One region of the Citrobacter portucalensis genome, then DNA from elsewhere that is predicted to be linked to it. Evidence: predicted binding sites of a transcription regulator. Region 1 holds the regulator's gene; the other holds the start of a gene.
The links. Region 1 encodes CRP, which controls carbon source genes, mostly activating them, when cyclic AMP is high. Its sites were predicted from a motif close to ATGTGANNNNNNTCACAT; they were not measured.
Positions count from the first base shown of each region.

Region 1 (4,977 bases):
ATCAGATAGCTCACCAGGGTGATCAGCAGCATGGCCGCCAGCGTGAAACCTTCGGGAATATGAAAGTGCAATGTGACGCCGGCAATAACCAGTCCAACGAGCGTACCTACGGAACGGTGTAAGATGCGCACCCGGGTCGCCCCGTAGCCATTTTGCGTAACAAACAGGACTGTCATCAAAATCCAGTAAGGCTTTGGCAGGTGTAAAGCGCTGCCCATCAGGCTGGCGATACTCAACATAACGCTGATGCGTCCGGCATTGCGCAGCGCTGGGGATTTCAACGACAGGTAGTTTTTCAGGGCAGGGATCAGTGGCAACCGACGCTGCTTGTCAGCCATTAAGTCACGGGCATACAGCGGGCGCTGGGTCCGTAGCACGCGGGCAATACGGCTGAAGTGCCAGTAGCAAAATTGCCCCACCGGATTGTCCGGATGCTGCCTGGCGATTTTCTCCAGCGTGCCAATCTGCTTTTCCATCGAGAAACGGGTCGGCAAGCGGTGATACAAAATATCATCGGCCAGTACCCGAAGGCGTTCGGCGACGGTTCGCGCGTTCCAGCGAATTACCTGCTCCGCGTGGCTACGCTCAACCAGTTTTTGCACTTCTTCTGGCTGGTGGAGGCTAACGGAAATATGCTCCTGTAAATCCAGCGCCTCCTGAAAGGCACGCAGCAGGCGTTTGTATTCGTTGTTGTGATGTGCCGACAGCATATGCATTTGCTGATAGCACTGGGTAATCAGATCCACCGCCTTTTGTTGGCGAACCAGCAGGGGAGGCAGCGCTTTTTCTGGGTCGGCATGCTGGGTCAGCATGCTGTACTTGGCTTCACAGTAATCGGCTAATTCACGGTACAGCAAGCTGAGCGATTCGCGGAGCGGTTGCTCGCGCCACATCCAGAACCAGAACCAGTTGAACAGGCCATACCATAACGTGCCCAGCGCGTAGATCAGCAGCGGCTCCCAGACGGGCATATTCCCGGCCAGGCTGAGCGTGAAAATCGCCGCGATAAGCGAGGCTGGCAGTAATCGCGCATGCAAGGGGCTTAGCTCGGCGGTTACGCCAAGAATGAGCGTCAGGCCGGTGAGGATCAATGGTAGCGGTATAGTTTGCGCAAGCAGTAGCTGCATGATCAAGCTGCACCCGGCAAACAGCGATGCACCAATGACTAAGCGTTTGAAAAAGCGCTTGTGCGGGGTATCAAGACCGGCAATGTTGCAGCAGGCAGGGACGAGGGAAAAGAGAAGCCCCAAATGAAGCTGACCGATGATCAGACCAACAGCCACAGGTAAACATAGCACCAGCGTTTGTCGTAGTGCGTAGTTGATCTCTGGGTGGTATATCAGTCTTCGCCACATCGGAGTAAACAAAAGTGGCGCATTACTGGGTAACGCGCCACTTCGATGGGGTTAACGCGTGCCGTAGACGACGATGGTCTTACCGTGTGCGGAGATCAGGTTCTGATCTTCCAGCATCTTCAGAATACGACCGACGGTCTCACGGGAGCAGCCAACGATCTGGCCGATTTCCTGACGGGTGATTTTAATCTGCATGCCGTCCGGGTGGGTCATCGCATCAGGCTGTTTCGCCAGATTCAGCAGAGTCTGCGCGATACGACCGGTTACGTCGAGGAAGGCAAGGTTGCCCACTTTTTCAGACGTGACCTGCAGACGACGAGCCATCTGAGAAGACAGGCGCATCAGAATATCCGGGTTGACCTGGATTAATTGGCGAAATTTTTTGTAGGAAATTTCAGCGACTTCACATGCGGTTTTGGCACGTACCCAGGCGCTACGTTCCTGACCTTCTTCGAAGAGGCCTAATTCACCAATAAAATCGCCCTGATTCAGATAAGAAAGGATCATTTCTTTCCCTTCTTCATCTTTGATCAGCACTGCCACGGAGCCTTTAACGATGTAATACAACGTTTCCGCTTTTTCACCCTGGTGAATCAGCGTGCTCTTCGATGGGTACTTATGAATATGGCAATGAGACAAGAACCATTCGAGAGTCGGGTCTGTTTGCGGTTTGCCAAGCACCATGCGCGGTTATCCTCTGTTATAAGCTGTCTCCAGAGCCAGAAAACGACGCTGCCTCTGGGTTTGCAAAAATATGCTTCCCGCTACCTGGGAAAGGGGCTGTCAAAAATATACTGCAGCCTGTAATGTGATGTCCTCTGCATACATGCAGTACGTCAATGTATTACTGTAGCATCCCGTCTGTTTTAGCATAGCTTTCGCCGTGTGTCTCCTGGTGTCTCGCTTCAGCATGACGCAGGTCGCCTTCCGTTGCGAGAATTGTTATGTGCGCGTAATCTGTCAGGAAAATTGAAACATTGGAGTTACGAAATATGCAAGCGCGTGTAAAGTGGGTTGAGGGGTTAACCTTCCTCGGTGAGTCCGCCTCTGGCCACCAAATTTTGATGGACGGTAACTCCGGTGATAAAGCGCCGAGCCCGATGGAAATGGTATTAATGGCTGCCGGCGGTTGTAGCGCAATTGATGTGGTATCGATCCTGCAAAAGGGTCGTCAGGATGTGACCAACTGCGAAGTGAAACTGACTTCAGAGCGTCGTGATGAAGCGCCGCGCCTGTTTACCCACATCAACCTGCATTTCATCGTAACGGGTAACGATCTGAAAGATGCGTCAGTCTCCCGCGCCGTCGATCTTTCAGCGGAAAAATACTGCTCCGTGGCGTTGATGCTGGAAAAGGCAGTGAATATTACCCATTCCTATGAAGTGGTTGCTGCTGCGTGATGTCATGCCTGATGGCGTTTCACTTATCAGGCCTACAGGATATAAACACGTAGGCCGGATAAGGCATCAGCCGCCATCCGGCAAAAGACCACATCACTCTATCTTCTTACCTTCCATCAGTCGCTGTACCAGCGGCAGCATAATCAATTCCATCGCCAGACCCATCTTGCCGCCAGGTACGACTAACGTATTGATATGGGAAATGAATGATCCCTGCAACATGGCCAGTAACCACGGGAAGTCGATCCCTTCCAGGTTACGAAAATGAATCACGACAAAGCTTTCATCCAGTGATGGAATGCTCTTAGCGGCAAAGGGGTTGGAGGTATCGACGGTCGGTACGCGCTGGAAGTTAATATGCGTCCGGGAAAACTGCGGCGTGATGTAATTGATGTAATCGTCCATTGAACGCACCACCGAGTCCATCACCGCTTCACGCGAATGTCCACGCTCGCTGGTATCGCGGGTCAGCTTCTGGATCCATTCCAGGTTTACGATAGGTACCACGCCAACCAGCAGATCGACATGCCGGGCCACGTTTTGCTGCGGGGTGACAACACCGCCGTGCAGCCCTTCGTAGAACAGTACATCCGTCGGTTCAGGCAGCGGCTGCCAGGGCGTGAATGTCCCCGGAACCTGGTTCCACGGTACGGCCTCATCGTAAGTGTGCAGATATTTTCGCGACTGGCCTTTGCCCGTCTGACCGTATTCGATGAAGGTTTGTTCCAGCAAGCCGAAGTCATTAGCTTCGGGGCCAAAATAGCTGATATGCCGCCCGGCATCGCGCGCTTTGCGAATCGCCATGTCCATTTCCGGACGGGTATAGCGATGAAAACTGTCACCTTCCACCTCGGCGGCGCGCAGATTTAACTGCGCGAAAATTTTACGAAACGCGAGGCTGGTGGTGGTGGTCCCCGCGCCGCTGGATCCTGTTACCGCAATCACCGGATGTTTGGCAGACATAACAACTCCATGAAATGGTTGTAATTATAGTAAAGTCGGCCGGCGGCTACGGATTACTCGTGAATCTGCTTCCTCGGCATAATGTTGACCGTTTCATGCAGTTCAGACCACACCAGCACGGCTTCACCTGATTGTAGTTGGCGTTTGACGTCGGCGACTTTTTGTTCGAGCGAGCGTTCATGTTCACCATAATCGGTGCCTTCGCGCAAGACAAAGCTTTCAATCAAATTGTCCAGCGCGTCCGGGGAGATATCTTGCCAGGGGATAATCATGATGATGCCTCCAGATACGTTGTCAGCCAGTCCGGGATTCTTGATTCCAGCCACATCACAGGACGGCGCACCGTGCCACCTATAAATCCGACGTGGCCGCCGTGTTCAGTAAGCTGGTACTCCACCTGTGAGGGCAGATTTTCCGGTTTCGGGATCACATGATGATCCATAAACGGATCGTCTTTCGCATGGATAATCAGCGTTGGTTTGGCTATCCGATTGAGCAACGGCATGGCGCTGCACTGGCGGTAATAGTCTATAGCATCGGCGAAACCGTGGATTTTGGCGGTGATTAGATCGTCAAAATCGCGAATGCGGCGTAAAGATTTCAACTGGGCCAGACTCACCGGCAACGAACCTGGATAAGCTTCAAGCTTCCGTGAGGCATTGGCTTTCAACAGATTGAGCAGGTAGCGCTGGTAGACCCGGGAGAAGCCCTTGTCCATATGGTAGCTACAGGCTTCGAGCACGAAAGGTGCAGAAACGATAACCGCCGCATCTATCGGAATATCGTTGCCTTCTTTTGCCAGCAGGCAAGCCAGCATGTTTCCACCGAGTGAATAACCTACCGCCGCGGTCGGTACGCGACCGAACTCACGCTCCAGCCAGTGTAAAAACCAGGTGCCATCTTCTGTTTCACCGGAGTGATAAATGCGGTTCAGACGATTGGGTTCGCCGCTGCAACCGCGAAAATGCATAACCACGCCCAGCCAGCCGCGCTTTTGTGCTGCTTCAATCAGGCCATGTGCGTAGGGGCTGTTCAGACTGCCTTCCAGACCGTGAAAAACCACCAGGCGCGGTTTGTGTTTCGCCTGTTGCGGATCTTCACTCCACGCCAGATCGACGAAATCACCGTCGGGTAATTCCAGACGCTGCCAATGGGCGTCGAACTTCACCTTGCGGCGAATTAAACGCGGCAGCATCGTCTGCAGATGGCGGTTACTGATACCGCGCATCGGGCGGAATTCTCGCGAATCGTCGGTAGGT
Region 1 covers NZ_CP092466.1:402,131-407,107, forward strand. Annotated here, with positions in the region: gene LY264_RS01855 (YccS/YhfK family putative transporter) at 1-1,355, opposite strand, end outside; gene crp (cAMP-activated global transcriptional regulator CRP) at 1,407-2,039, opposite strand; gene LY264_RS01865 (OsmC family protein) at 2,348-2,755, shown strand; gene LY264_RS01870 (phosphoribulokinase) at 2,849-3,718, opposite strand; gene LY264_RS01875 (YheU family protein) at 3,772-3,990, opposite strand; partial or broken gene LY264_RS01880 (hydrolase) at 3,987-4,977, opposite strand, start outside.

Region 2 (4,977 bases), 1.4 Mb from region 1:
CCATTCACCAAGTGGATTATTTTCACTGCGTGAGCAATTGGTCAGATACCTTAATTTATCCCGCGGAATTAATACCCGAGCAGAGAACATCATCATTACCAACGGGATTCAGGAAGGATTATCACTGCTCAGCCAAATATTTATTATTCATCATGCTGTCAGTCAGCAAAAAAAGTGCCATATTGTGACGGAATCCCCTTGTTATTCTGGCGCATGGCATCTTTTTAATTATTACGGTGCAGACATTACGTCAATTGCCGTAGATAACCACGGACTGCAAACAGATAATTTACCCGAGTATGAAACCCAGCTTTGTTATGTTACTCCAGCGCATCAGTATCCGATGGGAAGCGTGCTTTCACTGGAGCGCCGTCAGTCATTATTAACGTGGGCGCAACGCGTCGGCGCTTACATCATTGAAGATGATTACGATGCCGTTTTTACCTATGGGGAAAATCCCCTTCCCGCGCTGAAAGCCATGGATTATCACAACCGGGTTATCTACATGGGGACATTTTCTAAAACGCTGGGGCCAGGCGCACGGCTTGGCTATCTTATTTGCCCTGATGAATTGCTTCCGGCGGTACAGAATATGAAAGCGCTCAATAACAACGGCAGTCAGTGGTTGTTGCAGCAATTTTTGGCCGAACTGATGCAAAACCAGGTGTTCTATACGCATATCAGCAAGCTGGCCTGCAGCTATGCGACGCGCCTCACCCTGTTACGCGATGGCCTTTCCACTCTGTTTCCCGAAGGGAAAATCGCTGGCGCAACGGCAGGTCTGCACCTCTCGTTACGCATTGACAGACACGCAGAATTCATCACCAGGTTGCAACAATGCTGCCTGTTGGCCGGGATCCGTTTCGACACTCTGCCGGATATAGAAAATGGATCAGAAGCCGCATGGCGCAAAGAGAACAGCGATGCTGTTATGTTTTTTGGATTTGGTGGATTGCAGATACAGCAGATCAATAAAGTGCTGACAGTGCTGGAGCAGGCGCTCGCGCAGCCTTGATGAAAAACAGGGATCGCGCCTGTCGCGCAATCCCTGTTGTTAGACTTACAGCAGATCGCGGAACTGCGTTTGTTTCAGCGCCAGCTCAACGCCACGGACTTCTGCCAGGCCTTTCAGGCGACCAATCGCAGAGTAGCCCGGGTTGGTTTTCTTGTGCAGATCGTCAAGCATCTGGTGTCCATGATCCGGACGCATCGGGATAGGACGCAGGTCGCCCGCTTTTTTACGCCGCTGCTCTTCGCTCAAAATGGCAGCCACCACCGATACCATATCCACATCGCCCTGCAGGTGCGCACCTTCATGGAAGGTTTTCGGGTTATCTTCACGACAGGTTGAGCGCAGGTGCGTGAAGTGGATACGATCGCCAAAGGTCTCGATCATTTTCACCAGATCGTTATCAGCGCGCACGCCGTAAGAACCGGTACACATGGTGAAACCGTTATTAATGCTATCGACCGTTTCTTTCAGCCACTGCATATCTTCGATAGTCGAAACGATACGCGGCAGGCCAAGGATCGGGCGCGGCGGATCGTCAGGATGCACGGCCAGACGTACGCCGACTTCTTCTGCCACTGGCACAATCGCCCGCAGGAATACCGCCATATTATCGCGCAGATCGTCCTTGCTGATGCCGTCGTATTCAGCGAGACGCGCACGGAACTGATCCAGCGTATAGCCCTCTTCTGCACCAGGCAGGCCAGCAATGATATTGCGGGTCAGCTTTTCAATTTCTGCATCGCTCATGGCATTGAAGTAGTCCAGCGCCTGGCGTTGTTCTTCGGCGGTATAATCCGCTTCAGCTCCCGGGCGTTGCAGAATGTGAAGTTCGAAGGCCGCAAAAGCAATCTGGTCAAAACGCAGCGCTTTGGAACCATCCGGCAGCTGATATTCGAGGTCGGTACGCGTCCAGTCGAGGATCGGCATGAAGTTATAGCACACCGTATCGATACCACAGGTCGCCAGATTACGGATACTCTGCTGATAGTTGGCAATCCACGTTTGATATTGACCTGAACGCGTTTTGATATCTTCGTGGACAGGGATACTTTCCACTACCGACCAGGTCAGCCCTTTTTCAGCCAGAATGGCCTGACGCTGCTGAATTTCTTCTACCGGCCACACTTCACCGTTAGGAATATGGTGCAAGGCGGTCACAACACCCGTTGCGCCAGCCTGACGCACATCATCAAGCGATACCGGATCGTTAGGTCCGTACCAACGCCAGGTTTGTTCCATTGTTTCACCTCACAAGTTGTTATACCAAATTAAATCATCTTAATGACGACTACCATACAGGCATCCGTCAACTGATCAACACATTGCCGATGATTGGTTGATCAAGCTCACATTCCCCGGATAAATGAGGCACACCAATTCAATTTGTTGTCATATAACTTTATACTGCCATTGTTAATTTATGGTTAATCAGGTGTATTAAATGAAAACTATTGCCTCAGCGCCACTGGCGGAAAATGTCATGATGCCGCAATACGACCGCCAGCAATTAAAAACGCGGATTGTGCATTTTGGTTTCGGTGCTTTTCACCGCGCCCATCAGGCGTTACTAACCGACAGGGTGCTGAATGCGCAGGGTGGAGACTGGGGTATTTGTGAGATCAGTCTGTTCAGCGGCGATCGACTGATGAGCCAACTGCGCGAACAGGATCATTTATTTACCGTGCTGGAAAAAGGGGCCAACGGCAACCAGCCAATTGTTATCGGTGCCGTCAACGAATGTCTCAACGCCAGGCTGGATTCGCTGGCGGCCATTATCGAAAAATTCTGCGAACCTCAGGTGGCTATTGTCTCGCTAACCATCACAGAAAAAGGCTACTGCATCGATCCGGCGACAGGCTCGCTAGACCTCAGTAATCCACGTATTGCTCACGATCTGCAAACACCGACTGAACCGCACTCTGCCCCCGGAATTATTGTTGAAGCCCTACACCGTCGACGTGAACGCGGGCTACAGCCGTTTACCGTCCTCTCTTGCGATAACATCCCGGACAATGGTCATGTGGTAAAAAACGCCGTCCTTGGAATGGCGGAGAAACGTTCACCGGAACTGGCAACCTGGATTCAGGAGCATGTCAGTTTCCCTGGCACCATGGTCGACCGCATTGTCCCTGCCGCCACTGAAGAGTCACTGGCCGAAATTGCCCGCGAGCTGGGGGTTGCCGATCCTTGCGCAATCAGCTGCGAACCGTTTATCCAGTGGGTGATTGAAGATAATTTTGTGTGTGGCCGCCCACAATGGGAAACGGCGGGCGTCCAGATGGTCGAAAATGTGTTGCCGTGGGAACAAATGAAACTGCGGATGCTGAACGGCAGTCATTCGTTTCTCGCTTATCTCGGCTATCTGGCCGGGTTCCAGCACATCAGCGACTGTATGCAGGACAGCGCATTTCGTGAAGCCGCTTACCGCCTGATGCTCAACGAACAGGCACCTACGCTGCAAATTACCGATGTGGATTTAGACCAGTATGCCCTAAGCCTGTTGGAGCGTTTTGCCAACCCAGCGTTGAAACATAAAACCTGGCAAATCGCGATGGACGGTAGCCAGAAATTACCCCAGCGCATGTTGGAAGGGATCCGCGTACATTTAGCCCGCCAAAGTGAGTGGCCACTGCTGGCGCTCGGCGTCGCAGGCTGGATGCGTTATGTGAGCGGCGTGGATGATTCAGGCACCGCTATTGATGTTCGTGACCCGTTGAGTGAAAAAATTGCCGCTCTGGTTAAACAGAGCACAGAGTCAGAACGCGTCAACGCCCTGCTTTCGCTGCGCGAGATTTTCGCTACCGATCTCGTACAGAATCCGCAGTTTGTCGCGGCCATTCAGCAGGCCTGGCAACGCATTGCCCAATACGGTGCGCATCAGGCTGTCATTGAGACGTTAAAAAGTTAACGATTTCTGCCATTAAGCAGGACGAAGCGCCTCTTCGTCCTCTCACCCCTTCTCTTTTTCCCCGTTTTTCGCCAGGATTGTTAAATGCCATTACGGTAATTTATGATTCTGGAGTAAATGTGACTAAAACCAATCTCATCACCGGTTTTCTCGGCAGTGGCAAAACCACCTCTATTCTTCATTTGTTGGCAAACAAAGACCCTGCTGAGAAGTGGGCCGTGCTGGTTAATGAGTTTGGCGAAGTTGGCATTGATGGCGCGTTGCTGGCCGACAGCGGTGCGCTGCTAAAAGAGATCCCTGGCGGCTGTATGTGCTGTGTTAACGGTCTGCCAATGCAGGTTGGCCTCAATACGCTGCTGCGTCAGGGGAAACCCGACCGCCTGCTGATTGAACCCACCGGCCTCGGGCATCCCAAACAGATTCTGGATTTACTCACCGCACCGGTTTATGAGCCGTGGATCGATCTGCGCGCAACCCTTTGTATCCTTGATCCTCGCCTGTTACTGGATGAGAAAAGCGTCGCCAATGACAATTTCCGCGATCAGCTGGCCGCCGCTGATATCATTGTTGCCAACAAAACCGACCGTGCCACGACGGAAAGCGAAAACGCCCTGCAAAGCTGGTGGCAACACTACGGCTGTAATCGACAGTTGGTTCATGCCGACCATGGGCAAATTGACGGACAGCTACTGGATTTGCCCCGACTAAACCTGGCGGAGCTTCCTGTAAGCGCGGAGCACGCCCATAGCCATGCCAACAAAAAGGGGCTGGCAGCGTTGAGCTTACCCGCACAGCAGCGCTGGCGTCGTAGCCTGAACAGCGGTCATGGCCATCAGGCCTGCGGTTGGATTTTTGACGCCGATACGGTGTTCGATACCATCGGTCTGCTGGAATGGTCGCGTCTTGCCCCGGTTGGGCGCGTGAAGGGGGTAATGCGTATTAAAGAAGGACTGGTACGCATTAACCGCCAGGGAGACGACTGGCATATAGAGACGCAAAACGTCGCACCACCGGATAGCCGTATTGAACTCATCGCCGATACCGAGACTGACTGGAA
Region 2 covers NZ_CP092466.1:1,758,905-1,763,881, reverse strand. Annotated here, with positions in the region: gene pdxR (MocR-like pyridoxine biosynthesis transcription factor PdxR) at 1-1,015, shown strand, start outside; gene uxuA (mannonate dehydratase) at 1,061-2,251, opposite strand; gene LY264_RS08455 (mannitol dehydrogenase family protein) at 2,454-3,920, shown strand; gene LY264_RS08450 (CobW family GTP-binding protein) at 4,040-4,977, shown strand, end outside.
Region 2: the regulator CRP is predicted to act here: its motif matches at 2,347-2,364, upstream of LY264_RS08455 (mannitol dehydrogenase family protein).